DNA from 4 places in the Aliivibrio sp. A6 genome. Region 1 is predicted to be linked to each of the others. Evidence: predicted binding sites of a transcription regulator. Region 1 holds the regulator's gene; each other region holds the start of a gene.

What was found. Region 1 encodes PurR, which represses purine synthesis genes. Its sites were predicted from a motif close to TNANGNAAACGTTTNCNTNA; they were not measured.
Region 2: a site for PurR is predicted at 5,616-5,635, ahead of purM (phosphoribosylformylglycinamidine cyclo-ligase). Genes of this name have one in related genera too.
Region 3: a site for PurR is predicted at 5,458-5,477, ahead of metK (methionine adenosyltransferase). Genes of this name have one in related genera too.
Region 4: a site for PurR is predicted at 1,565-1,584, ahead of purL (phosphoribosylformylglycinamidine synthase). Genes of this name have one in related genera too.

The regions. Positions count from the first base shown of each region.
Region 1 is NZ_JARACR010000036.1:12,172-20,378, reverse strand. Features, by position in the region: gene PVK70_RS16465 (TfoX/Sxy family DNA transformation protein) at 39-626, opposite strand; cyclic di-GMP riboswitch class I at 753-834, opposite strand; gene purR (HTH-type transcriptional repressor PurR) at 991-1,998, opposite strand; gene torD (molecular chaperone TorD) at 2,272-2,919, opposite strand; gene torR (two-component system response regulator TorR) at 3,155-3,853, shown strand; gene PVK70_RS16445 (hypothetical protein) at 4,044-5,489, shown strand; gene rluF (23S rRNA pseudouridine(2604) synthase RluF) at 5,608-6,552, shown strand; tRNA gene PVK70_RS16435 (tRNA-Cys) at 6,680-6,753, shown strand; tRNA gene PVK70_RS16430 (tRNA-Gly) at 6,765-6,840, shown strand; tRNA gene PVK70_RS16425 (tRNA-Leu) at 7,026-7,112, shown strand; gene PVK70_RS16420 (ECF-type riboflavin transporter substrate-binding protein) at 7,482-8,033, shown strand; gene PVK70_RS16415 (ABC transporter ATP-binding protein) at 8,037-8,207, shown strand, end outside.
Region 2 is NZ_JARACR010000004.1:37,344-45,550, reverse strand. Features, by position in the region: gene fadE (acyl-CoA dehydrogenase FadE) at 1-1,853, opposite strand, end outside; gene lpcA (D-sedoheptulose 7-phosphate isomerase) at 2,207-2,788, shown strand; gene PVK70_RS03625 (class II glutamine amidotransferase) at 2,862-3,689, shown strand; gene purN (phosphoribosylglycinamide formyltransferase) at 3,741-4,379, opposite strand; gene purM (phosphoribosylformylglycinamidine cyclo-ligase) at 4,513-5,553, opposite strand; gene upp (uracil phosphoribosyltransferase) at 5,785-6,411, shown strand; gene PVK70_RS03605 (uracil-xanthine permease family protein) at 6,489-7,739, opposite strand; gene PVK70_RS03600 (DUF2066 domain-containing protein) at 7,946-8,207, shown strand, end outside.
Region 3 is NZ_JARACR010000002.1:159,517-167,723, reverse strand. Features, by position in the region: gene ruvX (Holliday junction resolvase RuvX) at 1-132, opposite strand, end outside; gene PVK70_RS01830 (YqgE/AlgH family protein) at 129-692, opposite strand; gene gshB (glutathione synthase) at 776-1,723, opposite strand; gene rsmE (16S rRNA (uracil(1498)-N(3))-methyltransferase) at 1,737-2,468, opposite strand; gene endA (deoxyribonuclease I) at 2,547-3,251, opposite strand; gene PVK70_RS01810 (SprT family zinc-dependent metalloprotease) at 3,366-3,857, opposite strand; gene metK (methionine adenosyltransferase) at 4,144-5,298, opposite strand; gene tkt (transketolase) at 5,685-7,679, shown strand; gene epd (erythrose-4-phosphate dehydrogenase) at 7,992-8,207, shown strand, end outside.
Region 4 is NZ_JARACR010000009.1:80,151-88,357, reverse strand. Features, by position in the region: gene purL (phosphoribosylformylglycinamidine synthase) at 1-1,399, opposite strand, end outside; gene mltF (membrane-bound lytic murein transglycosylase MltF) at 1,763-3,247, shown strand; gene PVK70_RS07650 (hypothetical protein) at 3,736-3,894, shown strand; gene tadA (tRNA adenosine(34) deaminase TadA) at 3,987-4,517, opposite strand; gene PVK70_RS07640 (LysR substrate-binding domain-containing protein) at 4,518-5,390, opposite strand; gene PVK70_RS07635 (S-(hydroxymethyl)glutathione dehydrogenase/class III alcohol dehydrogenase) at 5,580-6,728, shown strand; gene fghA (S-formylglutathione hydrolase) at 6,948-7,790, shown strand; gene PVK70_RS07625 (amino acid permease) at 7,887-8,207, opposite strand, start outside.

The DNA.
Region 1 (8,207 bases):
GTAGATTGGTATAAAATTGGTAATAACAGCGAGTTAATCTATAGTTGCTTTCTTAATTCATCTCTGGTCGCTGATGGAATAACAGACCAGTGAGTGCCTTTTATAGCACCTTCAAGAGACCAAAGTAATTCATCGCTCACACTGCTAGAGTGCGTTTGTTGAATGGCTTTGTATGCGTTAACTGACCCTGTATCACGAAGTTCTTCAACAGTATTAATACCTGCCTTTTTAAGCATTCGTTCTGTTGCTAATCGTAAATTTGGTAGGTCTTTAATTCGAGATGGACCTTCTGATTTCTGTTTTTCTTTATCTTTTTTAGCGACATCTAGAGCGATAACCGCTTGTAATAAGATTGAATCAGGTTCTTCCCAACATTCTGCTGAAATTGCAAAATATTTGGTCACGACAGGAAAACCACGTTTTTTATAAACGTATGGTTCAAATCCTTGCTCTTTAAATAAGTTGATAGTGTCATCACTTGCTCTTAAATGCAGCTTATCTTGAACGACAAGTGCGAACATAGTGCTGTCGATAAATATACCGAAACCACCAAACATAGAACGTGAAGTGATCTTTCCTAGAGAGGAGAGGAGACGGAGTGATTCTTTTAGTACTGGTTTATCCATTGCAATAATTCTCGGTTAGTAAGTCTATGTCACTAAACAACTGAGCCCGAGGAAATAGTAGCAAGTTCAAAATATAGAATTGTTATTTTAAAGTAAAAATTAACAATGCATAAAAGAATACTTGCCATCGGCAACCCCGCTACCCTATATAAAACTTAGGCCGGAAGCTTTGCGTCCTGCACTTTCGCACAGTTTGCCCTGTTCGTGACTTTGGATGATGATATAGCAATCAATAAGTCAAGAGACCAAAAAAAATCAAAAAATGTGATCTTGCTCCATAAAATTAACGTCATTTTTGTTAAGTTGGTTCAACTTTTCCTTGAGAATGACGTTGATTGTTCTTGTTTTGTAAATTTAAACTTTATTATTTAGTCTTATCAAAAACACTATTTCGAGATACTACTTCAGGCTGCATTTCAAAAATACGACGCTCGTGATGTTTATCTTTTATACGCTCTAATAAAATTTCAACCGCGGTTTTTCCGACTCTTCGCTTAGGTTGATGAATTGTAGTGAGTGGTGGAGAGAAATAAGCAGATAACTCAATATTATCATATCCAATCACTGAGATATCTTCAGGTACACGTAAACCAGACTGTTTAATTCGACTAATCGCGGCTAATGCCATAATGTCATTGAAACAGAATATAGCCGTTGGCTGTTTGTCCATTGCGATTAGTTTATCTATCGCTTTAGCTGCAGAAGCACATTCAAAATCACCTTCTAAAATCCAATTTGGATTAAAGGCTAATCCTGCCTCTTCATGCGCACGTTTAAAACCATGGATTCGCTCATTACACGTTGCCTTATCTGCTTGACCAGTAATGCATGCGATTTCAGTATGACCTTTTTCAATCAAATGTTTAGTCGCTAAGTAACCACCTTTTTCTGAATTATCAATGATTTTATCTGTGTGTGGGCTGTCTGGGCCCCAGTCCATGATAACCATAGGTAGTTCAGTGTTTTTCTCAAGAAGAGCAAGAAGTTGCTCATTTAGATCAGAACACATAACAAGTAAGCCATCTACTCGTTTCTCTGCCAGCATACGGATGTAATGTTTTTGCTTTTCTAGATCACCTTCGGTATTACACATAAACAATGTGTAGCCTTGCTTGTAACAGTAATTTTCAACACCGTGCATTACTTCTGCAAAAAAAGGATTGAATGATTGCGTTACTAGCATACCGATAGTTCGTGTTGTGTTGCATTTTAAACTACGAGCTACGGCACTTGGTGCGTAATTTAATTCGTCGACAGCTTCCCACACGCGTTTTTGTGTTGCTTCAGCAACGAAGCGAGTTTTATTTATTACGTGAGATACGGTTGTTGTTGATACCGCTGCTAATTTTGCAACGTCTTTAATTGTAGCCATATTTAAGCCTTAACATAGTTAAATAAGGGGCTATTTATGTTCCAACAAAATAGGTGTTGCTCTTTTAAAGAACTGATGGAAGATAAATAGGCCCTGATAAATGAAAAAAACCGCTAAAAATGCGGCTTTTATTTAATGTTTTAATTTTATCGTTTGCGTACACATACTATAGGTAAAGTATAGTGCAAACAATTATTGATTTCATAAATTCTAGTTGTAATCTGATTTATATCACGTACTTGTTAATTTATATCATCAAAATGAGTGACTCAATTACTCACCAGTAAGGAATGCAGCATCTAACTGTAAGAACGTCACTAAGAAATGTGTAACCGCTGCGTAGAAGCCGAACTCATCTCGCTCTTGGCAGATTTGGCTAAAGCGTGGTGTCCATGATAAGAGTTGCTCATTAATGAAGTTTAACTGAGCGGCCATGTAAGCTTCAAATTCTTCTTCAGAAGCTTGTTGGTTTGTCATTACGATTAAATTACCAAGAAAATCAAGTTCAATGGCAATGTGATCGGCAGGCTCATTAAATTCAGCTTTTTGTGCGATGTTATATTTCTCTAATAGTGCACGCATTTCTTGTGCTGGTTTTGCATTCAAAAGACCTGATTTATCAAGGTATAGTGATGCATAAGGTAGGGCACTGCTTTTATCTGAACCTAAAAAAGCTTGGCAAAAGTCGGCAGAAAGTTCAAGTTGTGCGTCTTCACGTTTTTGTAATTGATTTAACTTTTCAATTAGAGCACTCACTGAGCTAGATAATTCTGCGGTTTCAGCTAAGTTTGATAAAAATGTACGAACTTCAAAGCTATTGTATTCTTCTAATTGTTCTGCGGTTAATTCGCTTGTTAATAAACTTGATAACCACCAGTAAATTTCAGCGCGTTGTTCGTTAAATGCAGTCAATTCGTTCATGTATTCGTCACTCCAAAAAATTTATATGGGAATTGTACTGGATAAGTGTGAAAAGGAATAGCACCTATCATTAACAGCGTGTATAAATATATATGTAAAGATTAAAGCCGAATTTTGGTTAAGATTTGTTTTGAATCAAACAAATCACAGATATATCAATTGAAAATTGGCATTATTACAAAATATGAATAGAATAAGATAAGAACCATCCAAATAACCATAAAAAGAGAAAATTATGAGCTATCACATTTTAGTTGTTGAAGACGAAGTGGTAACTCGCTCTAAACTTGTAGGCTATTTTGAAGCCGAGGGATATCAAGTGAGCGAGGCTGAAACAGGTGCAGAAATGCGAACTATTTTGGCTGAACAAAAAGTTGATTTAATTATGCTTGATATAAACCTACCAGGAGAGGATGGTTTATTGTTGGCACGCGAACTGCGTAGCCAATCTAATATTGGTATTATTCTTGTTACAGGACGAACTGATAGTATTGATCGAATTGTAGGCTTGGAAATGGGTGCTGATGATTACGTCACAAAACCTGTTGAGCTACGTGAACTTTTAGTCCGAGTTAAAAACTTATTTTGGCGTATGTCATTAGCTAATGAACCGGCAGAGTTAGATGAATCAAATGTAGTTCGTTTTGGCGAGTGGACATTTGATATTCAACGTCGAGCATTATCAAATAATGGTGAGCCAGTAAAATTAACAAAAGCAGAATATGAGTTGTTAGTTGCGCTGTCGTCATATCCTAATACCGTTCTATCACGTGAGCGTATTTTGAATATGATAAGTCATCGAGTAGATGCGCCAAATGACAGAACAATTGATGTATTGATCCGTAGAATGCGTGCAAAAATGGAAATGGACCCTAAAAATCCACAAATTTTTGTTACTGTTCATGGCGAAGGCTATATGTTTGCAGGAGATTAACCTCTCCTAAGTTATTTTTATTTTATCAAAAGCCACTCAGAATTTGAGTGGCTTTTTTATTGCCTATTTAGTTGTCAATGTAATTAGTGACTCATCTATAAGAAAAGCTGATTAAAAATGTTTTTTATAATAAAATAAGCCTAGAGTGCTTGCGCTTGTCTATTCAAACATAATTATTAATAGGTTTAGGATGAAACAATATTTCAAAGTGGCAGTGATTGCCTCAGCATTAGTTGGTGTGGTGGGTTGTCAAAGTACTGGTGGGGAAACCTCAGCAGTCTCGGTTGAACAGAATAGAAATACGCCATCAATAGCAACATTTGATGCACTTCAGAAGCAATATTCACTGGATAAAACGACGTTTGATTCTGTCTCTGAGTTCCAAATTTATTCAGAGTCTACTTATGCCTCTATGATGGATGAATGGCTAGAAGCGAAAGAGATTTTCTTAGAAATCGAAAAAGAGCCAGGTTTAATTAATGAAGAGTACTCAATGTTCTCTTCAGGTTCTTATGCGGCTAAATATATGTCATTAGTAACCAATGCGGATGCACAATTTAATAAACTAAAAAGCTACAAAGAAAATGCAGATATCGTGCTGTCTGATGCAATCGCTCAGATGACTTATATCAATTCAATTGATGTGCAACGCTATTACCCTCAGGAGTTTGCTAACCTAAATAAACAATACAAAGCTTTATTTGTTACGGTTATCGAAGATGATATTGCTGAAGCACAAACAGAACAGGCTTCTTTCCTGACTAAAGCTAAAGTGACGGAAATCAAAACGACACTGAAAATTCATGTTGAGCCATTAGAAAAAGAGTTTTCAATATTATCAAGTAAAGGTTTTAAAGCCATTGCACCCATTAGCTATGGGCAAACAAAAGCAGAATTAGACAAAACAAAAAAAGCGGTTCAAGCGAACAATCGTGATCAGGCACTGATTGCTGATGTAGTTGCTAAAACACGTTTTCAGATTGATCATTTAAAAAATATGGCAGCTGAAGTTAAGTTATTGAAAGCAGTTAAAAATGGCCAATTTGAGCAAACCGTTTTAGAGTTTGAGAATAAATTACTTTCTGTATCTCAAGCGATTAACGGTGATGATTACCGTGATCAACCATTGAGAATTCAAACCGAATCCATTCTGGCTGATGTGCAACAAATGCATGAAAAAAATAATACTGCTGATCTGGAAGCAAAAATTAAAGATCTAAATGTTCAAATTAAGACTTTAGAAGTTACCGTTGAGAAGCAAACTAATGACCGTGCTGATGTTCAAAAGCAAGTGCTTGTATTAACTCAACAATTAGAGCGAGATGATAATCTAATTAACAACTTAAATTCAGTTATTGCCTCTTATAAAGAAAAGGAAGTAGCGGAAAAAGCAGCAGAAGAATCATTATCTTCTTCTGAAGAGCCGACCACAGTAGAAGATACGGCAGCGATTGCTGAACCAACTAATACTAAAGAGGCTGAAGTTCAAGAGAGTAAAGAAGTGGTAGCTGAAACTGTTGAAGCAGAAGTATCATCAACTGATGCTGTAAATGTTGACGCTGAGTCAATACCAGTTGAGAGTACAACAGTGTCTGCACCAGCAGAAGAAATTAAGGTAGAAACAGAGATCAAATAATATTAACACTTTTGATTTTGTTGATATAAGCACCCAAGGTAATCGCTGAGGGTGCTTTTTTATTGGATATTTATCCGTTTCTGATAAACTGCGCTTGTTCACTTTTTTGAGGTACATCATGACATCACCAGAACCTAAATTAACACGCTTAAATAAATTCATCAGTGATACAGGTTACTGCTCGCGCAGAGAAGCCGATAAGCTTATTGATCAAGAACGTATTACTATTAATGGCAAGGTTCCTGAAATGGGAACAAAAGTTGCTGAAGGTGATGAAGTTTTAGTTGATGGTAAACCACTAAAAGCGAAACAAGAGCGTATCTATATTGCGTTTAATAAACCCGTAGGTATTACTTGTACAACTGAACGTCATGTTGAAGGGAATATTGTTGATTTCATTAACCATGAACAACGTATCTTCCCAATTGGACGTTTGGATAAGCCGTCAGATGGTTTGATCTTTTTAACCAGTGATGGCGATATTGTAAATAAGATCTTGCGTGCGGGTAATGCTCACGAAAAAGAATATGTTGTGCGTGTTGATAAACCGATTACTGAGGAATTCTTACAGAAAATGGCAGCAGGCGTACCTATTTTAGATACGGTTACTTTACCTTGTAAGATTAAACAAGAATCGCGATTTGTATTTCGAATTACGTTAACTCAAGGGTTAAATCGCCAAATTCGTCGTATGTGTGAATACTTAGATTATGAAGTATTTAAACTAAAACGTGTGCGTATTATGAATATTGACCTTGGCAAATTGGCTTCTGGTGAGTGGCGTTATTTAACGGCTTCTGAAATGAACGAGATTAATAGTATGATAGGTGAATCAAGTAAAACGGAAGAAGCCTCTCGTAAAATTAAAGAAGTTGATGGGAAGATTAGAGTCTTGAAAAAAGCAAGTTCAGGTCGTAATCACCACTCAAATAATACGTTTAATGAAAAACGTCGTGAAAAAGCCAAAGAAGAGCGTTTTGGTAAACCTAGCTCAAACCGTAATACTGATCGTAAACCGAAAGGGAAGGGGCAATCAGAAATTAAAGTATGGCGCGCTAAATAGGTTGTTTTTTCAACATGTTAGCTGAATTATCAACGTTTTGGCGATAAAGTCTACAAACAGAGAGTTAAATTCAAATTTTTGTTTGACTCTTTTTTTAAATCAGTTACATTAAGCCCCGTAAAGAGATGGCGCCTTGGCAGAGTGGCTATGCAGCGGATTGCAAATCCGTGGACCTCGGTTCGACTCCGGGAGGCGCCTCCATTCTTTATAATGCGACACTAGCTCAGCTGGTAGAGCGCAACCTTGCCAAGGTTGAGGTCACGAGTTCGAACCTCGTGTGTCGCTCCAGATTTTAAAGTGAAATACGTTGAATGTTCTTTTGTATGAAAGAATAACCTAGCCAAGGTTGAGGTCACGCCTAAGCCTTGAAGATCGGGAACCTCGTATGTCGCTCCAAATTAAAAGTTACTGCAGTAGTGGTAATTACAGATGGTGTTTTACTTTTCAGTAAGCGGCATCGCAAGAAATTGCGTGCCCTGGTGGTGGAATTGGTAGACACAAGGGATTTAAAATCCCTCGGCGTTCGCGCTGTGCCGGTTCAAGTCCGGCCCGGGGCACCATCAATTAGAAAGGCTCATCAGAAATGATGAGCCTTTTTTCTTTTCTATTAAATCAAAACGGCTATCCGAATTTATACCATTCTGGATAAGTAGTTGTTCAGATAATTGCGTAGGAAAAATCGATTAGAGCAAGGCATAAATTACAGTAACTAGTGGATCTAATTACAAAATTTATAACGCAGATATAATCAATTTTAACAAGCAAGAATGATCAAATACTTATGTAGATTGGTATTATATCAAACCGAGTAATTAGTGCCTTAAAAAACGTGTAGACGTCTAGATGTAAATATTTCCAAACCGCGCAAGTTACTGTATAATGCGCGCCTTTCTAGTTATTTATCTCATTTATGCTTCAAGGCAAAGATTATGAACCTTTCTGCTAAAACTGTTGTTGTTATTGCTATCGGTGCTGCTCTGTATGGTATTGGTGGCTTACCAATGTTTGGTATTCCTGTATTTGCGAATACAACATTAAAACCAGCCATGGCTGTGCTTGCACTATTCTCGGTACTTTATGGACCGATCGTAGGCTTCTTAGTTGGTTTTATTGGCCACTGGGTAACAGATTTGTTTGCAGGTTGGGGAGTTTGGCTTACGTGGGTACTTGGCTCTGGTATTGTTGGCTTGGTTATTGGTTTATTTCCTATCATTACAAAAAAACGTATTGAATCGGGACTTTTTGATAAAAAAGACTTTTTCATTTTCGTTGTATTGGCCTTTGCAGGCAATGTAATTGGTTACGGTACTTCTGCTTTCTTAGACACTATTTTATATGCAGAACCATTCACAAAAGTATTTATGCAGCTTTGCATTATTGCAGCAGGTAATACGGTGCTTATTGCGATCGTGGGTTACTTTATTTTGACTAACCTAGCAAAACGTAAGCAGCAAAGCACAAACCTAACAGAGGCGCCATAATAAATGAGCGTAACCTTTTCTAATTTCTCTTTTCGATATGCGTCACAGGATAAGCCGACGCTTAAAAATATCAATCTAAGGATAGAGCAAGGAGAAAAGATCTTAATTATCGGCCCAAGCGGTAGTGGTAAGTCAACATTAGGCCAATGTTTGAATGGTCTTATTCCTCATACC
Region 2 (8,207 bases), on a different contig from region 1:
AATACATCACCGAGACGAGCAGACATACGCTCACGACGTTTTAAACTACCACCTAGTACAGCCATTGAAATGTCTGATAATAAGGCAAGGTTAGTACTGTAGCGGTTTACTTGTTGATAATAACGCTTTGTTTCATCACTAAATGGGGCTTTAGAACCACGACCATCAGTTAAACCAAACCACAGTGAGCGAACAAAGTTGCTGATACCAAAACCAATATGGCCAAATACGGCAGCATCAAATTTTTCAAGAGAAGCTTGTTTATCTTCTAAATAAGCCGCACCCATTTCTTCGAGTACGTAAGGGTGACAGCGAATCGCGCCCTGACCATAAATGATCATTGAACGAGTCAGAATATTTGCACCTTCAACCGTAATTGCAATTGGAGATCCTTGGTAACCTCGAGCCAAAAAGTTTGAGTTACCTAAACAAATCCCTTTACCGCCAGCAATGTCCATTCCATCAATGGCAATACGTTGTGCACGATGAGTACAGTGGTATTTTACAATTGCAGAGATAACCGATGGTTTTTCACCTTGAACGATACCAGCTACCGTTAGGTTACTTGCAGCATCCATCATGTAAGCGTTACCCGCCATACGTGCCAATGGCTCTTCAATCCCTTCCATTTTACCAATCGGTAGTTTGAACTGACGACGAATTCGCGCATAAGCACCTGTTGCAAGGGCTGCTGTTTTTGCACCACCTGTTGCGTTTGATGGTAGCGTAATACCGCGGCCAACTGACAAGCATTCCACCAGCATACGCCAACCATGTCCTGCCATTTTTTCACCACCGATAATGTAATCCAATGGAACAAACAGATCATTACCTTGGGTTGGACCATTTTGGAATGGCACATTAAGAGGGAAATGACGACGACCAATCTTCACGCCTTCTAAATTTGTAGGGATAAGCGCACAGGTAATACCAAGGTTCTTTTTATTCCCTAATAAACCATCAGGATCTTGAAGCTTAAATGCTAGGCCTAATACCGTAGCTACAGGCGCAAGCGTGATGTAACGCTTATTCCAAGTAATGCGCATGCCGACAACTTCTTTGCCTTCCCACATTCCTTTGGTTACGATGCCAAAATCAGGAATAGATCCCGCATCAGAGCCCGCTTCAGGACTTGTTAACGCAAAACATGGGATCTCTTTGCCTTCAGCCAAGCGAGGTAAGTAATGGTTTTTCTGATCTTCTGTACCATAGTGTTGCAGTAGTTCTCCTGGCCCTAATGAGTTAGGCACACCAACGGTAATAGAAAGTACACCAGAGACACTGGTCAATTTTTGTAATACACAAGACTGTGCATACGCAGAAAACTCTAAACCGCCGTATTTTTTCTTAATGATCATGGCGAAGAACTTATGGTCTTTCAGATACTGCCAAACTTCAGGAGGTAAGTCGGCAAGTTCATGTGTTACTTCATAGTCGTTTACCATGCGACACACTTCAGTTACAGGACCATCCATAAAGGCTTGTTCTTCAGCTGATAAGGTATTTTTGGGAATATTATGTAGAAATTTCCAATCAGGGTTACCTTTAAATAGCTCAGCTTCCCACCAAACAGTTCCTGCTTCAATCGCATCTTTTTCCGTTTGTGACATTTCAGGCATTACGCCTTTAAACATAGCCAATGCTTTATTACTGAAGAGGGATTGCCTTATTGAAGGAATATTTAATGGTACCGAAATAGCTAAGAAAACAGCCCATGTAATAGGGCCGGCGTAACCTAGCCCTGAACTGACGGCAAGGATCCCTGCGGTTACTAAGGTTGCAGTTCGCAAAGATTGTCGATGGTAACTTAATGCAGCAAGTGCGATTACAGTTGCTAATAGTGTCAGGGCCATGTGATTCTCCTTTTCCGGCGCTGCTCTGTTTGTAGGAACAGAGGTGATTACGATACTCGGTCGTAATGTTATTGTTGGAATACTATCTGATAAGAGGTCTAACCAGTTAAGGTAAGTGTAGTGCTAATGTTAATAAAAAGTAAATAACAATAATGGTCAAAAAGTGATCCAGCTTGAGTAATTAATAAACAATCTGTTTTTTTCACTGCTTGATATCTAATTTTTTTAGAGAAATAGGGAGGAATTTATAGGCGAGTAGAAGAAATATAGGGAGGATCTCTTTTAAAGATTTCGTGGGATAGGTACACTGAGAACAACCCCAAATTAGGGAACATAATAAAAGAGAGTATCCTATGTCTTATCAAGATCTGATCCGTTCTGAATTAACAGAAGCCGCTCAAGTACTGAATGACTTTTTAGCTGATGATAAAAACCTTGCTCAAATTGAGTTAGCTGCCAAAACCATTGCCGATTCATTTAAACAAGGCGGTAAAGTATTGTCTTGTGGTAACGGTGGCTCTCACTGTGATGCAATGCATTTTGCTGAAGAGTTAACAGGGCGTTACCGTGAAAATCGTCCAGGTTACCCAGGGATTGCGATTTCAGATCCAAGCCATTTATCGTGTGTGAGTAATGATTTTGGTTATGACCATGTTTTTTCTCGCTACACTCAAGCAGTAGGCTCTAAAGGCGATGTTTTATTTGGTTTATCGACGTCAGGCAATTCAGGTAATATCTTAAAAGCCATCGAAGCGGCTAAAGAAAAAGGCATGAAAACCATTGCGCTTACTGGCAAAGATGGCGGAAAAATGGCTGGTTTAGCCGATGTGGAAATTCGCGTTCCTCACTTTGGCTATGCGGATCGTATCCAAGAAATCCACATTAAAATTATCCATATCGTGATTCAATTAATTGAAAAAGAAATGGAAAAATAATTCATCGAAAGCCAATGTCGAGCTTATAACTGTTTGATGTTGGCTTGATTGCGAATAAAGGAGTAGCGCAAATATGTGTGAATTACTCGGAATGAGTGCAAACGTACCAACCGATATTTGTTTTAGTTTTAAAGGTTTAGTTCAGCGTGGTGGCAATACCGGCCCGCATCGTGACGGTTGGGGAATTACTTTTTATGAAGGGAAAGGATTTCGCACATTTAAAGACCCAAAACCAAGCTGCCATTCAAAGATAGCGAAACTTGTTCAAGATTACCCTATCAAAAGTAAAGCGGTTATCAGTCATATTCGACAAGCAAATCGCGGTGACGTTAACCTAGAAAATACACACCCTTTTACGCGAGAGTTATGGGGGAAGTATTGGACGTTTGCTCATAATGGTCAGTTGACTGGGTTTGATGAGTTGTCGACAGGACGTTTTCGACCTGTGGGTGAAACAGACAGTGAGCGTGCTTTTTGCTGGTTATTAAATCAGTTAGAGGATAAATACCCAGAGCCGCCGCAAGATATGATGCTAATGTTTGAGTTTGTCTCTGAGTGCTGCGATCACCTTCGAGGATTAGGCGTATTTAATATGCTTTTGAGCGACGGTGAGTATTTAATGACTTATTGCTCGAATAACTTACATTGGATCACAAGACGTGCACCTTTTGGCCAAGCGTCCTTGATTGATGAAGATGTCACAATTGATTTTCATAAAGAAACGACCCCAAATGATGTGGTTTCTGTCGTTGTAACTCGTCCATTAACAGATAATGAAGAGTGGCACAAAATGAAAGTTGGCGAGTACGCGTTGTTTCATTTTGGAGAATTGATTGCAGGCAATCACGATACGGTACCAGAAATGGCGCCACCACCATCGGAATGCCCAATTAATGCGTAAACGTTATATAAAAAATACCATTGATAGATAATATCGATGGGCATTTTTATATTATTCTGTCTCTAATCCTGACGGTCCCAATACGTTCCCATCTAAGACAGCTTTACCATCTTGCATTATCAATCGTTCTTCAACTAACCACTTAGCCACCATTGGGTAGATTACATGCTCTTGAGCTTGTACGCGTGATGCCACCTCTTCTGCAGTATCATTTTCAAAGATTGGCACTTTCGCTTGTAGTATGACAGGGCCACCATCTAACTCAGGAGTAACAAAATGAACACTGGTGCCATGTTCTTTATCACCAGCATCAATTGCGCGTTGATGAGTGTGTAGCCCAGTGTATTTTGGTAAAAGAGAAGGGTGAATGTTCAGCATTTTCCCTTGATAGCGAAGCACAAAATCTTCACTTAAAATACGCATAAAACCGGCAAGAATAATCACATCAGGCTGATGAAGATCGATAAGAGTCGCTAAGGCTTGATCGTACTTCTCGCGATTCTCGTATCCTTTTGCACTTAATGAGTGAACATTAATACCAGCATTAATGGCTCTTTGTAATCCAAAAGCATCGCTTTTATTTGAAATGACGGCGCTAATATGAGCGTTTGGAATGTTGCCACCACAAGCATCGATAAATGCTTGTAGGTTGCTTCCACTTCCTGAGACTAATACAACAATATTTTTCATTATAATTATCTTATTCTGTTTAATATTAATATCGACCATTCGAGCACAAATGGCAGATATAAAAAAGGTGATCGAATAATTGATCACCTTTTATTTTTTGTTTATGAACGAGTTCAAAGTTTGTTGAAATCGATTAGCGGATCTCTACTTGCTCTTCGCCTTGTTCAGCTGCGGCAACTTCACCAATTACCCAAGCGTTTTCGCCTTCAGCATTCAGTAGAGCAACAGCTTGTTCTGCTTGATCTTTTGGAAGCGCGATAACCAGTCCAACACCACAGTTAAAGGTACGGTACATTTCGTAAGTATCAACGTTCCCTTTTTCTTGTAGCCAGTTGAAGATTGCAGGCCATTCCCAGCTGTTGCCATTAACAACGGCTTTTGTTCCTTTTGGAAGTACGCGTGGAATATTCTCCCAGAAACCACCACCGGTAATATGAGAGATGGCATGAATATCATGCTCAGCAATCATTTTTAGTGCTGATTTAATGTAGATTTTTGTTGGTTCGATTAGGTGAGCGGCAATAGTTTTACCATTCAGTTCTTCGTTAAGATCGGCATTTGATACTTCAAGGATCTTACGAATTAATGAGTAACCATTTGAGTGTGGACCGCTTGATCCTACTGCGATTAGAGCATCACCAGCCGCTACTTTTGTGCCGTCGATAACGTCTTCTTTTTCAACAACACCAACACAGAATCCAGCAACATCGTAATCTTCGCCTTCATACATGCCTGGCATTTCAGCGGTTTCGCCACCGATTAATGCACAACCTGCTTGAATACAGCCTTCACCGATACCGGTGACTACTTCAGCTGCTACATCAATATCAAGTTTACCTGTTGCATAATAATCAAGGAAGAACAGTGGTTCTGCACCTTGAACAATCAGGTCATTAACACACATAGCAACTAAGTCGATACCGATAGTATCATGCTTGTTTAAATCTAATGCTAAACGCAACTTAGTACCAACACCGTCAGTACCAGAAACAAGAAGAGGTTGCTTGTATTTAGTCGGAAGTTCACATAACGCACCAAAACCACCAATGCCGCCCATTACTTCTGGGCGACGAGTGCGTTTCACTACGCCTTTAATTCGATCAACAAGTGCATTACCAGCATCAATGTCTACGCCAGCATCTTTGTAGCTAAGAGAAGTTTTGTTGTCGCTCACGGAGGTGTCCTCGCCATAGGTTGGATTTCAAAAATCCGCGCCATTCTAACAGCACAATGTAAAAAGGGAAACGTTTGCGTAAGGAAAATTGCATAAATTTTGTAATAAAAAATAATAAGTTCGGTAAATGCTTTTACGAGGTATAAAATATTTTCTTATAACGTCATTTTTCAATTCAAAATTATGTATAATTAGAAGGTTTGATTAATGTATCAGTATCTGGAGTCAGAAATGAAAGTTGTTGAAGTAAAACATCCGCTAATAAAACACAAAATTGGTTTAATGCGTGAAGGCGAAATCAGCACTAAGCGTTTTCGTGAATTAGCAACAGAAGTAGGTAGCCTACTAACGTATGAAGCAACATCAGATTTTGAAACAGAAAAAGTAACTATCAATGGCTGGAATGGCCCTGTTGAAGTTGACCAAATTAAAGGCAAAAAAGTAACAGTAGTACCAATTCTTCGTGCAGGTCTTGGCATGATGGATGGTGTTTTAGAGCACATTCCAAGCGCACGTATCAGTGTTGTAGGTATCTACCGTGATGAAGAAACATTAGAACCAGTACCGTACTTTAATAAATTGGCTTCTAACATCGATGAGCGTATTGCTCTTGTTGTCGACCCAATGTTAGCAACTGGCGGTTCTATGATTGCTACGCTAGATCTTTTAAAAGAGAAAGGTTGTAAGCACTTTAAAGTTCTTGTACTTGTTGCTGCTCCAGAAGGTATTGAAGCGCTAGAAAAAGCACACCCAGACGTAGAGCTTTACACTGCGGCTATCGATGAAAAGCTAAATGATAAAGGTTACATCGTACCTGGTCTTGGCGATGCTGGTGATAAGATCTTCGGTACTAAATAATTTAGTTTAGAAACTAGAAATGAAGAATTAAAAAAAGGCTTGATGAATTAATCATCAAGCCTTTTCTTTACCTAGAATTATTTATCTTCTTCCATTTGTGCGTTATCAACAACATGGCTTTCGCCTAAATCATTAGGAAGAATTAAATTAAGCGCAATCGCAACGATACCACACAGACTTACGCCTTGAAGGTTAAAGTCACCAATACCTACCGCCATACCACCGATACCAAACACAAGCGTTACACCAACAATGGTAAGATTGCGTGCTTTATGCAGGTCGACTTGGTTTTTAATAAGAGTATTTAAACCAACAGTAGCAATCGAGCCAAACAGTAAAATCATAATCCCGCCCATAACGGGTACTGGAATAGTTTGGAGCATTGCGCCTAATTTACCAACCAGAGCAAGAACAATGGCACATACCGCCGCCCACGTCATTATTACTGGATTAAACGCTTTAGTTAGCATAACCGCACCAGTTACTTCACTGTAAGTTGTATTTGGTGGAGCACCAATTAATGATGCGGCCATTGTTGCTACGCCATCACCAGTGATTGTGCGATGTAATCCTGGTTTTTTAAGATAATCTTTTCCGGTTACATTTGAGATAGCTAACATATCACCAACGTGTTCAACGGCTGGTGCAATTGCTACCGGGATCATGAACAGAATGGCATTAATATTAAATTCAGGAAACGTGAAATTAGGCAGTGCAAACCAAGCGGCTTGATGAACTGGAGTGAAATCGACTACGCCAAAAATAAGACTTAAAGAATAACCAACAATAATGCCAGAGAGGATTGGCAGCAGTTTGAAAAAACCTTTAGAGAAAACACTCACTGCAATAGTGGTAAATAATGAAGCCGCCGCAATCCAGAAAGCAAGTTGCCCATCAACTAATTGAAATGCACCATCGCCCGTTTTACCTAAAGCCATATTTACAGCTGTTGGCGCAAGCCCTAAACCAATAACCATGATGACCGGACCAACAACCACTGGAGGCAGTAATTTATGAATAAAAGCAACGCCTCTCACTTTAATCACGGCGCCTAAAATGACATAAACAAATCCAGCAACCATTAAGCCACCCATAGTCGCAGGAATGCCCCATGTTTGGGTGCCATAAATAATTGGAGCGATAAAGGCAAAGGAGGAGGCAAGGAAGATAGGGACAGATCGACGAGTAACTAATTGGAAGAGAAGGGTACCAACACCAGCACCGAACAGAGCAACATTAGGGTCTAAGCCAGTAAGAAGGGGAACAAGAACGAGTGCACCAAATGCAACGAACAGCATTTGAAAACCTTGGAACAAATTGTATAGCATTTCCATTTCCAGTAATGAATTTGAGGGATTCTATCACTATTCCATTAATAAATATCTTGATTTAGCTCGTGAAAAAATAAAACTTTTCTGCCTTGTATCACTCTAATAGCTTGAAAGTTAGATCTGAGTCAATTCGAATCCTTGCTGAATAAGGGGATAGCCCTTATTATCAGCAGTAAATTATAAAAGTAATTATAGGTTGTTTGATGTTACGTATTTTGTGTTTATTAATTTGTATGATTACAGGGCCTGTTTTTGCTCAACAGCAAAACGATCTCTATCATACAGAAGTGCAATTAACAGGAGCAGAAAAAGCAGAAAGTATTGCTAAACAAGATGGTTTAGTTAATGTTCTGATCAAAGTGTCAGGAAAAACTGATATTGCTCAAAATGAAGTAATAAAGAAAGCGCTAACACAGAGTGATCGCTATGTAACACAAATGAGTTTTGTTGAATACGATGACGCAC
Region 3 (8,207 bases), on a different contig from region 1:
ATCCCAATTAGGGGTGCCATCTTGAGCTTTAAATGCTTTTAATGGACTTGCAGTACCGGTGATCTCTTGACCAATGGCAGACCCAATACTCTTGGTGCCAAAATCGAATGCCATGATGGTACGTGAACTCATGCGTGTCCAACCTCGCTAGATAGGTTTGCTGGGCTAATGCCTAAAATTTCAATCGCTCTTCGCCAGCGATCAGGAATAGGGGTATCAAAAATAATCGAAGGATCAGCCTCTAAAACAAGCCAGCTGTTTTCGGACAGTTCTTGTTCAAGTTGTCCTGCATCCCACCCTGAATACCCAAGTGCAACCAAGTACTTACGTGGCTGAGATTCGGTACCAAGCGTCGCAAGAATATCCTTTGATGTAGTTACTGAAAGTTCGCTTGTCACTCGTATACTTGATGTATAGCGATCTTTCACTGAATGTAATACAAAGCCTCGATCATCAGATACAGGACCACCATTCAATACTGGTTGAGTTAAGGTTTGTGGAAAAATAATAGGAGAGGCGTTCTCTAGTTTTATTTGGTCGAGCATACCTTCCAATGAAATCGGAACCGTCTCATTAATACGCAGCCCCATGGTCCCCTCTGAATCATGCTCACAAATATAGATAACACTTCGATGGAAAAATGGGTCTTTCATACTTGGCATTGCTACTAAAAAATGGTTTTTTAAATCCACAAAGCCTCCTAAAAATTCAGGGTAACTAATGTTGCTTTGTCACTAAAGGGAGCGATGAACTCCCTTTGTTATGCAAGGCTCAATTAAGCGTTAATACGACGCTCGATAGCATCCATTAATTTGCCAGTGATTGAGATATCGAACGCAGCTTCGATTTCTTTAATGCAAGTCGGGCTAGTTACGTTGATTTCTGTCAGTTTGTCACCAATGACATCCAGACCTACAAAGATTAGACCTTTTTCTTTTAATGTTGGAGCAACGGCATTAGCAATCGCCCAGTCAGTCTCACTTAATGGACGCGCTTCACCCGTGCCGCCTGCGGCTAAGTTACCACGAGTTTCGCCTTTTGCTGGGATACGAGCTAAGCAGTAAGGCATTGGCTCTCCATCAACCACAAGAATGCGTTTGTCACCATTGCTGATATCTGGAACAAAGGTTTGTGCCATGCAGTAATTTTGTTCGTGATTAGTCAGTGTCTCAATGATAACAGATACGTTTGGATCGCCTGCTTTAACACGGAAGATTGATGCGCCGCCCATACCATCAAGTGGTTTTAGGATAATATCGCCATGCTCTTCGCGGAAGGCTTTAATTTTTTCAGCTTTACGCGTTACTAGTGTTGTTGGTGTTAACTCAGGGAACCAAGCAGTAAACAGTTTTTCGTTACAATCACGTAGGCTCTGAGGTTTATTAACAATCAATGCACCTTGAATTTCAGCACGCTCTAAAATGTAAGTTGCGTAGATATATTCAGTATCGAATGGAGGATCTTTACGCATTAGTACAGCATCAAGATCAGCAAGGTCGATAGTTTGCTCTGATTTGAATTCATACCAGCTTGTAGGGTCTTCTTTTAGTTCAACCACTTTGGTATCTGCAACTGCTTTACCTTGATCTAGGTGTAGGTCAGCCATTTCCATGTAATGGATTTCCCAGCCGCGCTTTTGTGCTTCAAGCATCATGGCAAAGCTAGAGTCTTTTTTGATGTTAATGGATGAGATAGGATCCATTACGATACCGAGTTTGATCATTGTATTTCTCCAGTTAGCCAAGATCGCCAAAACGAACTTGTAAGGCTGTAATTGCGGTAAGCGCTGCGGTTTCAGTTCTTAGAACTCGAGGACCAAGCAACGTTTCTTCAAATTGATATTGTTCTGTCATGTTAATTTCGTCAGACGATAAACCGCCTTCAGGGCCAATTAACAAGCGCACATTTGTCACGGGTTCCGGCAATGTATTGATCGAGTATTTTGCTCTTGGATGAAGGTTTAGTTTTAATCCGTCATACTCTTCAGCACACCACTCTTCTAAAGACATAATTGGGCGAATTTCAGGAACCGTATTACGACCACATTGTTCACAGGCGGCAATCGCTATTTTTTGCCACTGCTCGAGTTTTTTCTCGAAACGCTCTTTATTTAGCTTCACGCCACAACGTTCTGAAATAAGAGGAGTAATGGTATTAACCCCTAGCTCGACAGATTTTTGAATAGTGAATTCCATTTTATCACCACGAGAAACCACTTGGCCTAAGTGTAAATTTAATGGAGATTCACTGCTGCGCTCTATACGTTCGCTGATCTCAACTTCTACGCTTTTCTTTGATGCGGAAGTAATTACAGCAGGAAACTCAGCACCGCTGCCATCAAACAGTAATACGGCTTCACCTTCTTTCATTCGCATAACGCGGCCAACATGGTTAGCTGCATCATCGCTTAAATTAATTTTTCCTTGTGAAGGAAGCAGTTCGGGATGATGGATTCTTGGTATTCTCATGGTCTACTTTTCTTTAACTATCTTACATTTAAGGATGGAGGTTAATGGTTGCTTTTTCAACCTCTAAGTTAGTCTATGTTATTTCATACAGGCTTTATAGACAAATTGGTTATGGTTACCTTGAATTTTAGCAATACGTTTATCACGCTCACATTCCCATGCTGAGACAGGGTATTGTTTATTCCACGCTTCCATTAATTGACGCTGTGCTTTGGATAAATTAAAACGATATTCATTATTCATGTATAAATAAGTACGAGCAATGGCACCTCTAGATTGTGCTGGCGGCTCTGCTACACGGCCTTTAAAATCAACTTTAAAAGCACATTGCCCATAATTGGCCCCTTTATTACCGTTCCATTGTGAAAAACGGAAATTAGAACGATCACCATTCACTTCGCCAATGGCTGGAACTAAGTTGTGTAAGTCAGCTTCCATCATTTTGAATTGTTTGTCTTTGCGGGTGCAATTCTTGCGTCCACCATCTTGCCAGCATTGGCGTTGATGGCCAAACTGCCAAGCTGGGACTACGTGCTCCCACTCGATGCGGCTAGCACGCTTTTCTTGTTTACGAACGTCATAACCACAACTTTGTAAGTCAGGAATACCTTTCTTTTTATCTTTCCATGTAATGTCACAGCCACAATAGAAAGAAGTTGGGTGATCAAGATAGATTTTCACGGCTAGTTTTTTAGCTTTAGAAAATGAGGAAGGGGGAGCTGAAAGTGCATTGAAGCTGAAAGTTATCGCGATGATGCTAATAACTAAGCGAATTAATGTCATGGTAAACCTACTGATTATTATATTAATACAGTAAGGGTAGCCTATTGTTAATTCGCATTATAGATAAATTAATTACTAGGATAAAAAACAGCTGAAATATGTACATTCATACCGCTATGAGCGAGGTTTAATCCATTTTAGTGGGGACTGACACGCTTTACAGAGGTATTGAGTTTCTTTACGTTGAACTCGATTATGACGGCGAACAGTAAGTTCGTGTGTTGTGCATTTGCAACGATAAGGAAAGGTTTTTCCCTTTACCGAATCAACACTAAAGCTGTGCGTGGTTCTTGCTGGTAAATTGAAAACTTGATTCATCACACCTTGCCACTCTTTGCCGTGAGGGCGCACTCGACCATATAGCTTGAATGTGATTAGGTGAGCGATTTCATGAGGGATCACTTCATTAATAAAGGTGTGTTGATTCTCTTCTAATAAAACAGGGTTAATACGAATTTCCCAACCTTGAAGGCGAGCCGTCCCTGCGATTTTTCCACGCTGAGTAAATTTAATTTCTGGTAAAGAAAAAGGGCGATTAAAAAAAGTAGAAGCTTGTTGAATGCATTGCTGAGCTTTAGCTATGGATGCTTGCTGAAGTGGTGTCATTGAATCTCTTTATTTTTAGTATTTAATACCAATCTACATAAGTATTTGATCATTCTTGCTTGTTAAAATCGATTATATCAGCGTTATAAATTTTGTAATTAGATCCTCTAGTTACTGTAATTTATGCCTTGCTCTAATCGATTTTTCCTAAGCAATTATCTGAACAACGACTTATCCAGAATGGTATAAGTTTTAATACCAAGGTAATTATAAAGAGTATATGGGGCTAGAAAACAAAAAAGGAAGCCGAAGCTCCCTTTTAAATTCAGGGATAAGTAATTAATGCTTACTTAATGCCTGCGAAATCACGAAGGATGTCTGCTTTATCTGTTGCTTCCCATGGGAACTCTTCACGACCGAAGTGACCGTATGCTGCCGTCTTCTTGTAGATTGGCTGAAGAAGGTTAAGCATTTCTTGTAGGCCGTACGGGCGTAGGTCGAAGTGCTGACGAACCGCTTCAATGATGATGTCGTGAGATACTTTTTCAGTACCAAAGGTTTCAACCATGATTGATGTTGGATCTGCAACACCGATAGCGTATGAAAGTTGAATTTCACAACGATCAGCCATGCCTGCAGCAACAATGTTTTTCGCTACGTAACGTGCTGCGTATGCTGCTGAACGGTCAACTTTTGATGGATCTTTACCAGAGAATGCACCGCCACCGTGACGAGCTGCGCCGCCGTAAGTATCAACGATGATTTTACGACCAGTCAGGCCACAGTCACCCATTGGGCCACCGATAACAAAGCGACCTGTTGGGTTAATAAAGAACTTAGTCTCTTTATTTAACCATTCTGCAGGAAGTACTGGCTTGATGATCTCTTCCATTACCGCTTCACGAAGATCTGGAGTGGTTACTGAATCACAGTGTTGTGTTGAAAGAACAACAGCATCAATACCAACAATCTTACCTTGGTCATATTGGAATGTTACTTGAGATTTTGCATCTGGACGTAAGAAATCCAGTTTTCCGCTCTTACGTACTTCAGCTTGCTTTTTAACAAGTAGGTGAGAGTAAGTAATTGGAGCAGGCATTAAGATAGGTGTTTCGTTTGTTGCGTAACCAAACATGATGCCTTGGTCGCCCGCGCCTTGTTCTTTTGGATCGGCTTTATCAACGCCTTGGTTGATGTCAGGAGATTGCTTACCAATTGTGTTTAATACTGCACAAGAGTTCGCATCAAAGCCCATATCTGAATGAACATAACCGATATCACGAACGGTTTCACGAGTGATTTCTTCGATATCAACCCACGCAGAAGTAGTTACTTCACCACCGACCATAACCATGCCCGTTTTTACGTACGTTTCACAAGCAACACGAGCTTTTGGATCTTGTTCTAAGATCGCATCAAGTACTGCATCTGAAATTTGGTCGGCAATTTTATCTGGATGACCTTCTGATACAGACTCAGAGGTAAATAGGTGCTTAGCCATAAGGGAGCTCCACTTCTATAAATAATAAGTTCTAAAAATACCCACAATCTATATAAGTCTATACGTATAACAGTGTAGGCGTTTTTCCATCTAGACGGCTATAATAGAGGAATATTGATTAATTACAACTCATTTCATAGAAGAAAATAAATATAAGACATAACCAATCGTTTGCGTCTGAACATGGGATTTACTTCAGCAAACAAGGTTTTCTTTCAAAATCGTGAAAAAAAGCGCTTTATTTTATAAGTAATCGTTTGCAGTGCAGATAAGCCTTTGCGACAATACGGACCTGCAAATTTAGGTTAATTCATAACGATGAGTTAGCCAGTCAAGAGTTAACTAGCTCAATAAACATATAGTCCTTCGAATTTTCAGGAGCAGGCATGTCTTCACGTAAACATCTAGCAAATGCAATCCGCGCTTTAAGCATGGATGGTGTTCAACAAGCAAATTCTGGTCACCCTGGCGCACCTATGGGTATGGCAGACATCGCTGAAGTATTATGGCGTAGCCACCTAAATCACAACCCACAGAATCCAGAGTGGGCTGATCGCGACCGTTTCATTCTTTCTAATGGTCACGGTTCAATGCTGATTTACTCTCTGCTTCACCTTTCTGGTTATGACCTTTCTATCGAAGACTTAAAAAACTTCCGTCAGTTGCATTCTAAAACACCAGGTCACCCTGAGTACGGTTATGCACCAGGTATCGAAACAACGACTGGTCCATTAGGTCAAGGCATCACAAACGGTGTTGGTATGGCAATGGCTGAGAAAGCATTGGCAGCGCAATTTAACCGTGAAGGCCATGATATCGTTGACCACAACACTTACGTGTTCATGGGCGACGGTTGTTTAATGGAAGGTATCTCTCACGAAGCGTGTTCTTTAGCGGGTACTCTTGGTCTTGGTAAGCTAGTTGCTTTCTGGGATGACAACGGTATTTCTATTGATGGTGAAGTTGAAGGTTGGTTCTCTGATGACACACCTAAACGTTTTGAAGCGTACGGCTGGCATGTAATCCCGGCGGTTGATGGTCACGATGCTGATGCAATCAACGCTGCAATTATTGCAGCAAAAGCGGACCCTCGTCCGACGTTGATCTGTACTAAAACAGTGATTGGCTTTGGTTCTCCAAACAAGCAAGGTACACACGACTGTCATGGTGCTCCACTAGGTGCTGATGAAATTGCAGCAACTAAGAAAGCATTAGGCTGGGAGTTCGGCGCATTTGAAATTCCAACAGACGTGGCTGCTGAGTGGGATGCAAAAGAAGCGGGTTCTGAAAAAGAAGCAGCTTGGAATGCTAAATTTGATGCGTATGCAGCGGCATACCCTGAGCTTGCAGCTGAATACAAGCGTCGTGTAAATGGCGATTTACCTGCAGAGTGGGAAGAAAAAGCATCGGCAATCATTGCAGATCTTCAAGCGAACCCTGCAAATATCGCTTCACGTAAAGCTTCTCAAAATGCACTAGAAGCGTTTGGTGCTATGTTACCTGAATTCATGGGTGGCTCTGCTGACCTTGCGCCTTCTAACCTAACTATGTGGTCTGGTTCTAAGTCTCTAACTGCTGAAGATTTCTCTGGTAACTACATTCACTACGGTGTGCGTGAGTTTGGTATGACGGCGATCATGAACGGTATTGCTCTGCACGGTGGTTTCGTACCGTACGGCGCAACTTTCCTAATGTTCATGGAGTACGCTCGTAACGCAATGCGCATGGCTGCACTGATGAAAGTGCAAAACATCCAAGTTTACACGCATGACTCTATCGGTCTTGGCGAAGATGGCCCAACTCACCAACCAGTTGAGCAAATTGCTTCTCTACGTCTAACACCAAACATGAGCACATGGCGCCCATGTGACCAAGTTGAATCTGCAGTTGCATGGAAACTGGCTATCGAGCGTAAAGATGGTCCTTCTTCTTTAATCTTCTCTCGTCAAAACCTTGCACAGCAAGAGCGTACACAAGAGCAAGTAGCAAACATTGCTAAGGGTGCTTACATCCTAAAAGATTGTGAAGGCCAACCTGAGCTTATCCTTATTGCAACAGGTTCTGAAGTCGAACTAGCGGTTGAAGCTGCGGCTCAACTGACTGCTGAAGGTAAATCAGTACGTGTTGTTTCTATGCCATCTACTGATGCATTTGATAAACAAGACGAAGCGTACCGTGAAGCGGTTTTACCATCATCAGTAACTAAGCGTATCGCTGTTGAAGCGGGTATTGCTGATTTCTGGTACAAGTACGTTGGTTTCGGTGGCAAGATCATAGGTATGACAACGTTTGGTGAATCTGCACCTGCTGATGAGCTATTCAAAATGTTTGGTTTCACTACAGAAAACGTAGTAAACACAGCAAAAGAGCTTTTGGCTTAATTAAATAAAAGCATTCGCTTAATTTAGTGATAAGTCATACATAAAATTGAAAGCGAAGTTATCGAAAGGTGGCTTCGCTTTTTTGATCCTTTAAGAGATAATACCAATCTACATAAGTATTTGATCATTCTTGCTTGTTAAAATCGATTATATCTGCGTTATAAATTTTGTAATTAGATCCACTAGTTACTGTAATTTATGCCTTGCTCTAATCGATTTTTCCTATGCAATTATTTGAACAACTACTTATCCAGAATGGTATAATGGAAAAGGGTACAATAGCCTTAAATGGAATTGAGGAAACAAAGCGTTATGTTGAGAGTGGCGATAAATGGATTTGGTCGAATTGGGCGTAGCGTACTTCGCGCGTTGTATGAAAGTGGTAAACGCGATCAAATTGAAGTGGTAGCGGTTAATGAATTATCGCAGCCAGAAGGCATGGCTCATCTTCTTCAGTACGATTCTACGCATGGACGCTTTGCCCATAAAGTCACTCATGATCAAGAATATCTTTATATCGATTTCCCT
Region 4 (8,207 bases), on a different contig from region 1:
CAAGATCTTCTGCTGATTGGCCTGATGCCATTGAAGAAGCGGCACCGCCACCAAGGCCGATGTTCATCGCAGGACCACCAAGAACAATTAGGCTTGCACCGACTGGGATCTCTTTTTTCTGAACATGCTCGTCACGGATGTTACCAAGACCACCAGCTAGCATGATTGGTTTGTGGTAACCACGCACTTCTTCACCTGCGTGAGAGTTTACTTTCTCTTCGTAAGTACGGAAGTAGCCAAGTAGGTTTGGACGACCAAATTCGTTGTTGAATGCTGCGCCACCTAGAGGACCTTCAAGCATGATATCCAAAGCAGTAACGATACGGCTTGGCTTACCAAAATCAGTTTCCCAAGGTTGAACGAAGTTCGGGATCTTAAGGTTAGATACAGAGAAAGCAACAAGACCGGCTTTTGGCTTACCACCAATACCCGTTGCGCCTTCATCACGAATTTCACCGCCTGAACCTGTAGATGCGCCCGGCCAAGGAGAAATTGCGGTTGGGTGGTTGTGCGTTTCAACTTTCATCAAGATGTGTGTTTTCTCTTGATGGTAGCTGTATTGGCGAGTCTCTGGATCTGGGAAGAAACGACCGACTTCAGAACCGGTCATTACCGCTGCGTTATCTTTATAAGCCGACAATACGTGATCAGGGGTCACTTCAAAGGTGTTCTTAATCATTTTAAACAATGATTTTTCTTGCTTAACGCCATCGATAGTCCAATCCGCGTTAAAGATCTTGTGGCGACAATGCTCTGAGTTCGCTTGTGCAAACATCATTAATTCGATATCTGTTGGGTTACGACCTAGCTTTTCAGTAAAGCTTTCAAGTAAGTAATCAATCTCATCTTCTGCTAAAGCAAGACCTAGGGTAACGTTTGCGTCTTCAAGCGCTTTACGGCCACCGGCTAATAGATCAACTTCTGCATATGGCGCAGGTTCTGCCACAGCAAACAATGCTGACGCTGATTCAAAATCGGTAAATACCACTTCCATCATGCGATCATGGAGAATGGCTTTAAGTTCAACTAATTGAAGTTCAGAAAGCGTTTCAGACGTTTCTATATAAAAAGCAGTACCGCGCTCTAAACGTGCGATTGTAGCTAGGCCACAGTTATGAGCAATATCAGTAGATTTTGAAGACCAAGGCGAGATAGTACCTGGGCGAGGGGTAGTAAGTAGCAATAAACCTTCAGGTTCATGCTCCTCAATCGTTGGACCGTAAGTCAGTAATTTTTCTAGCTTCTCAACTTCAGACGCATCTAAGTCCGCCGTTAGATCAGCAAAGTGTGCAAACTCAGCATAAATACCAGTAACAGGTAAATTTAGCTCGCGACAAAGCTCAAGTAGCTTGTTAACACGAAATTCAGATAGAGCAGGTGAACCACGCAAAATTCTCATGTACTTAGGTCTCTTTGGCAATGAATTAAAGGTAATATTGGAATAGTTTCATGTAGTTAAAAATAGTTAACTCGATTAATTATTCATAACTCATAGTGACTATGCCGATGTTACCTCTGGTATTGCGAGCGCATTATAAAGGATTTTGTTTTGTGAAGTAACACCAAAAGCAACCGTTTGCGTGTTTTTTTTGAAAAAAGTGTAAATGACCTTTAAATTTAAAATTATTGCGCAAAAAACAGGCGTAAGGAAAAATAAACTGTCTCAATCTCTAATAATTGTTGTAATTTGTTACCGTGCTTTTGCCTCTTGATATGCCATTTGATATAACTACGCCTTACTTATTTAAAAGAGCATTCTGACTTGAGCCGCATCCCATATCATCGTCTTCTAAAATCTTGCCTTGTCATTTCTACACTGGTTTTCACCCTTACAGGATGCCAAGTAGAATCAGAACCAAAAACAAAGCTAGAGCAAATCAGGGAACGTGGTGTTTTACGAGTCAGTACGTTAAATAACCAACTCTCTTATTACATTGGTTCTAATGGCCCAACCGGACTAGATTACGATCTGGCAAAAGCCTTTGCTGAAAAACTAGAAGTCAAACTCGAGATCACCCCTGCATATACTTATTCAGGCTTGTTTCCTGCGTTAGAGCGTAATGAAGTCGACATTATCGCGGCCAATATGACAATTACCCCTGAACGCTTACAAAAGTTTCGTCCGGGACCTGTCTACTACTATGTCAGCCAACAAGTGGTATATAAAAAAGGCAGCTGGCGCCCTCGTAATATCAAAAACCTAACTCAACTTGATGAAAATATCACCATTGTTAAAGATTCAAGTTTTGAGGGTACGGTAACAAAGCTTAAAGAAAAGCACCCGAAATTAGAGTGGCATACTGAAGCGGATACTGATGTTAGCGAGTTACTAAAAAAAGTAGCGACTGGCGAAATACACTACACGATCGCTGATTCTGTTGAATTATCACTGACACAACGTATTCATCCTGAATTGGCTGTCGCTTTTGAATTAACGGAAGATCAACCCGTTGCATGGTTTATACAACAAACAGAAGATGACAGCTTACAAGCCCTACTCATTGAATTCTTTGGTGAGTTAAAAGAGAGTGGCAAACTAGCGCTTCTTGAAGAGAAATACTTTGGTCATGTTGAGTCGTTTGATTATGTCGACACTCGTGCTTTTATTCGAGCACTAGAAAGTAAGTTGCCAAAATGGGAACCACTATTTAAAAAATACGCAGGTGACTTTGATTGGCGTTTCCTTGCTGCTCTTTCTTACCAAGAGTCTCATTGGAATCCTCTTGCAAAATCCCCAACAGGCGTTCGTGGCATGATGATGTTAACACTACCAACGGCCCAATCTGTTGGTGTTAAAAACCGTTTAAATCCAGAACAGAGTATTCGTGGTGGCGCTGAATATTTACGCAGAATTGTAAAGCGGGTTCCTGACTCAATTACTGAACATGAGAAGATTTGGTTTGCACTTGCTTCATACAATATAGGCTTTGGACATATGATGGATGCAAGACGTCTAACTCAACGTTTAGGTGGAGATCCTGACTCTTGGACAGATGTTAAAGATAACCTGCCACTATTACGTCAAAAGCGTTATTACAAGTACCTTCGCTATGGTTTTGCTCGTGGTGATGAAGCTCAGAATTATGTAGAGAACATTCGCCGTTATTACCAAAGTATTATTGGCTATGAACAAGAACAAGCAAACAAGTTGATCCAAGAAGAAATTACGGTTGAAGATTTAACCGTAATTGATGTGCCACTTTCTTCTGCAGCTGCGACGATTAGTAATACCATTCTGGATAAATAGTTGATCAGATAATTGCGTAGGAAAAATCGATTAGAGCAAGGCATAAATTACAGTAACTAGTGGTTCTAATTACAAAATTTATAACGCAGATATAATCGATTTTAACAAGCAAGAATGATCAAATACTTATGTAGATTGGTATAATGCCACATCTAGCAAATAACTTTCTATTTGCTGGTAATAAAAATTGTTAAAAAAACTTACTAAATGGCATGTTCATGTTACGGTAACAATTAACACATACTCTGAGTTACTTGTTCTCAAGATCATGCCAATTAAAGTTATACCAATGTAATTAATTAAATGATCTATTTATTACGCAGGAAAATCGCTTAAGAATAAGGCAAAAATTCTTATAAGTAGTTATTCTACAATAAAAATTTTTAACGAAATTACTAAGTGATTTAACCAGTAATAATGATCAGATAATTACTGGAATTGGTATTAAACGTACTTTAATTTTTATTCGTTAAATTAAGGGGGAGCCTATGCTCTCTAATAGAAGAAAACTTAAACCAAGTACCTCACTAAAAGGCAGTACTCAACGTCGACGTAAGCTGTTAAATAACCACAAGAAAGTGCTTCATCGTCAACGAACTTATGCTATGTCACTGTTTGATGAAGGTGAACCGTTCTCTTGTCGATAATCTTTAGGCAAGCGTTTTTTATGCGCACACAGTAAAAAGGCAAATTGCGATAATTCAATTTGCCCTCTCTTACATTTACTTTATCTTCTAGATTATTCCATCATCTGATTTTTCAATTCAGCTTCCCGCTGTAACTTTCGCTCTTCTTTTTTCTCTTTACGTCTGCGTTTAAAAAAAGCTTGTAGCTGTGCTCTACACTCTTCTTCCATCACTCCAGAAGCACACTCTACAAAATGAAATGCGGTTGCTGACGTAAATAAATTAATCACACTGCCAGATGCGCCTGTTTTCATATCTGATGCACCAAAAATAACACGCTTAATACGACTATGCACAATCGCACCAGCACACATAGGACATGGTTCTAACGTAACGTATAACGTCGCATCAACTAAGCGATAGTTTTCAATTTTACTTCCCGCTTGTTTAATCGCCATCATCTCGGCATGTGCCGTTGCATCATGAGAACCAATTGAACGGTTCCACCCCTCACCTATGATTTCACCATCTAAGACAATCACAGCACCAACAGGAACTTCACCTTCCTCTTCAGCAATTGCGGCCAGTTCTATTGCTCGCTGCATATAGAAGTTCGCATCTTTATTTTCTTTTTCAACACTCATCTATTCAGCTAACTCTTGGGCTAAAAATTCAACCAATAAACGAACCTTAGTGGAAAGATGTCGGTTATTTGGATACACCGCCCAAATCCCCTCTTTTGGCTCACGATAAGGTACGAGTATTTCAACCAACTCACCTTTATCCATTGATTCCTGAACATAAAAATCAGGCAATTGAACGATACCTAAGCCTTTTAACGCTGCATTAGTTAAGGCTGCACCGCTATTACAATGAACAGACCCTTTCACTCTTACGCTTTTTTCTTTTTTCTTTTCAATAAAACGCCAAATAGGCAAACTACCAATCAAACAGTTATGCTGAGATAATTCAGATAAGGTATGAGGCTCACCATGTTTTTCAATATAACTAGGAGAAGCGCACACTCTAACCTGTCGACTTGATAAGCGCTTTGCCATCATAGTTGAATCGGTTAAACGGCCTAATCGAATCGCCAGGTCAAAATCTTGCTCAACCAAATCTAATGTCTGATTTGATAAAACAAGTTCAAGCTCAAGCTGTGGGTACATCAGCATAAAATCACTAAGCAATGGCGCAATTAACTGCTCACCATACGTCACCGACGATGTGATTTTTAAGCGTCCTTGAGGTGTTGCATTAAGCTCAGTGATCGCTCTATCTGCTTGTTTTAATCCTTCAACTAAATGACGACAATGCTGATAATAAGTTTGTCCTGCTTCAGTTACCGACACCTTTCGCGTTGTTCTGATCAATAACTTAATTGATAAACGATCTTCTAACGCAGCAACTTTACGGCTAATTTGAGCCACTGATGTATCAAGAGCTCTGGCCGCTCCGGTAAAGCTTTGCGCTTCAGCAACGGCAACAAACTCAGTTACCCCTTCCCAATCAATCACAGGCAATTCCCCACTAGTATTATTACATATTCGTAAAAATTATTTACTATTCTACCGTATTATCAATTGATGCGAAATACTTATAATGGCACCCAACAAGACGACGAGCACAAACAAAAAATAGCACTATGCTTAAAATGAAACTTGCATATATGTCGTCGATTACATTATCCCAATAAGGAAAATCCAATGGCTCTTGATATTAAACCTGGTCAAACTCACATCAAATCTAAAGCAATGGTAGCTTGGGCTGCTGGCGAACCTCTTAAAATGGAAGAAGTGGATGTTCAACTTCCTAAAGCAGGCGAAGTTTTAGTTCGCATCGTTGCTACTGGTGTATGTCACACTGACTTATTCACTCTATCTGGTGATGATCCAGAAGGTATCTTCCCTTCAATCTTAGGTCACGAAGGTGGCGGTATTGTTGAAATGGTGGGTGAAGGCGTAACGGGTCTTGAAGTCGGTGACCACGTTATCCCTCTTTACACTGCTGAATGTGGTGAGTGTAAATTCTGTAAATCTGGCAAAACTAACCTTTGTCAGGCGGTTCGTGAAACTCAAGGTCAAGGCCTTATGCCTGATGGAACAAGTCGTTTCTCTATTAACGGTGAAACTATTTTCCATTACATGGGTTGCTCTACGTTCTCTGAATACACAGTACTTCCTGAAATCTCTTTAGCGAAAGTATCTAAAGATGCCCCTCTTGAAGAGGTGTGTCTTCTAGGTTGTGGCGTAACGACTGGTATGGGTGCGGTTCTTAACACGGCTAAAGTTGAAAAAGGCGACACGGTTGCTGTATTCGGCCTAGGTGGTATCGGTCTTTCAGCTATCATCGGCGCTAAAATGGCGGGTGCAAGTCGCATCATCGGTGTTGACTTGAACGAAAGCAAATACGAGCTAGCTAAAAAATTAGGCGCGACTGATTGCATCAACCCAACAACCTTCGATAAGCCAATTCAAGAAGTGATTGTTGAAATGACTGACGGCGGCGTGGATTACTCTTTTGAGTGTATCGGTAACGTAAACGTTATGCGTGCTGCTCTTGAGTGTTGTCACAAAGGTTGGGGTGAATCAATCATCATCGGTGTTGCTGGTGCTGGCCAAGAGATCTCAACTCGTCCATTCCAACTTGTGACTGGTCGTGTATGGCGTGGCTCTGCATTCGGTGGCGTTAAAGGCCGTACTGAGCTTCCAGGTATCGTTGACCGTTACATGCAAGGTGAGTTCGCTCTTGATGATTTCATCACTCACACTATGGGTCTTGCGGATGTAAACGCGGCGTTCGATCTAATGCACGAAGGTAAATCTATCCGTACTGTTCTACATATGGATAAATAAGTAAAAGTGAGGGGGTAGATACTCTAGCCCCTATTCTACTTTTGATCTCTAAGTGCTTTATATAAAGACGGTATGTTTATCTGCGTGGGTAGCGTAATTTATAGATAAGCATTACTGAATGCTCCATTCTTTATTTTAAAGCACTTCAAAATCAACCAGTAGATTTCTATTCAATACAGTGATCTCGCTGATATGAATCAAAATATAAAAGGGCTCATCATGACAATCGAAAATATCAGCCAAGCAAAAGTTGCCGGTGGTTGGCACAAACAATACACACATACATCATCAGCATTAAATTGCGATATGCGATTTGCTATTTTTCTTCCTGCAAACGCTTCTGAGACAAACCCAGTTCCTGTTTTATACTGGTTATCAGGCTTGACCTGCACCGATGAAAATTTCATGCAAAAAGCGGGCGCATTCAAAAAAGCGGCTGAATTAGGCATTGCGATTGTTGCTATGGATACAAGCCCTCGTGGTGAAGACGTTGCTGATGATGCAGAAGGCGCATACGATTTTGGTCTAGGTGCTGGGTTCTACTTAAATGCAACTCAAGCTCCTTGGAACCGTCATTATCATATGTATGACTATGTGACAAAAGAGCTACCATCATTAATCGAAGAACACTTTCCGGTATCAGATAAAAAATCGATTTCTGGTCACAGTATGGGTGGTCATGGTGCTATTACTATCGGTTTAAAAAACCAAGATATGTACCAATCAATTTCTGCATTTAGTCCTATTGCTAGTCCAATTAACTGCCCTTGGGGACAAAAAGCGTTAGGTTTATACCTAGGTGATAATAAAGAAGCTTGGTTAGAATACGACAGTGCTGAACTTCTTAAAAAAGACTCAAAACTTCCGATCTTAGTTGACCAAGGTGAAGCGGACGGCTTTTTGGAAGAACAGTTAAAACCGGAATACCTACTTTCTTCAGCAGAGCAATCTGGTGCCGATGTAGAAGTAAGAATGCAACCAGGTTACGACCACAGCTACTTCTTCATTTCTACTTTTATTGATGAGCATTTAGAGTTTCATGCTGCTTATTTAAATAAATAATACTGATTTAAAATAAGCAAAGTATAAATAGAAAAATCCCAGAGTAGGTTCTCCTTCCTCTGGGATTTTTTATGTCTATATATTAATTTTCTATAATTAGATAAACGCTAACACTGGAGAGATACAAAGAAGAATACCTGTAACAATAATTAGATTAGTAGATAAGCCTTTGTACTTATGAAGTGTTGGCACTTTATGCACAAGGTAAGCTGGAATTAAACAACCTACTAGACCAAAAACAGGGCTACAAATCGAAGTAAAAGATAAGATAGGCGCATTTAACGCAACAGCAGACCACGCAAGCAAAATAATAAACACCGTAATGAGTTTATTTACTAACTCTTTATTAATTACAGACTCATCCATACGTCTTAACAATAAGTTCATTGCAATACCACGACACGCTTCTTGAAATGC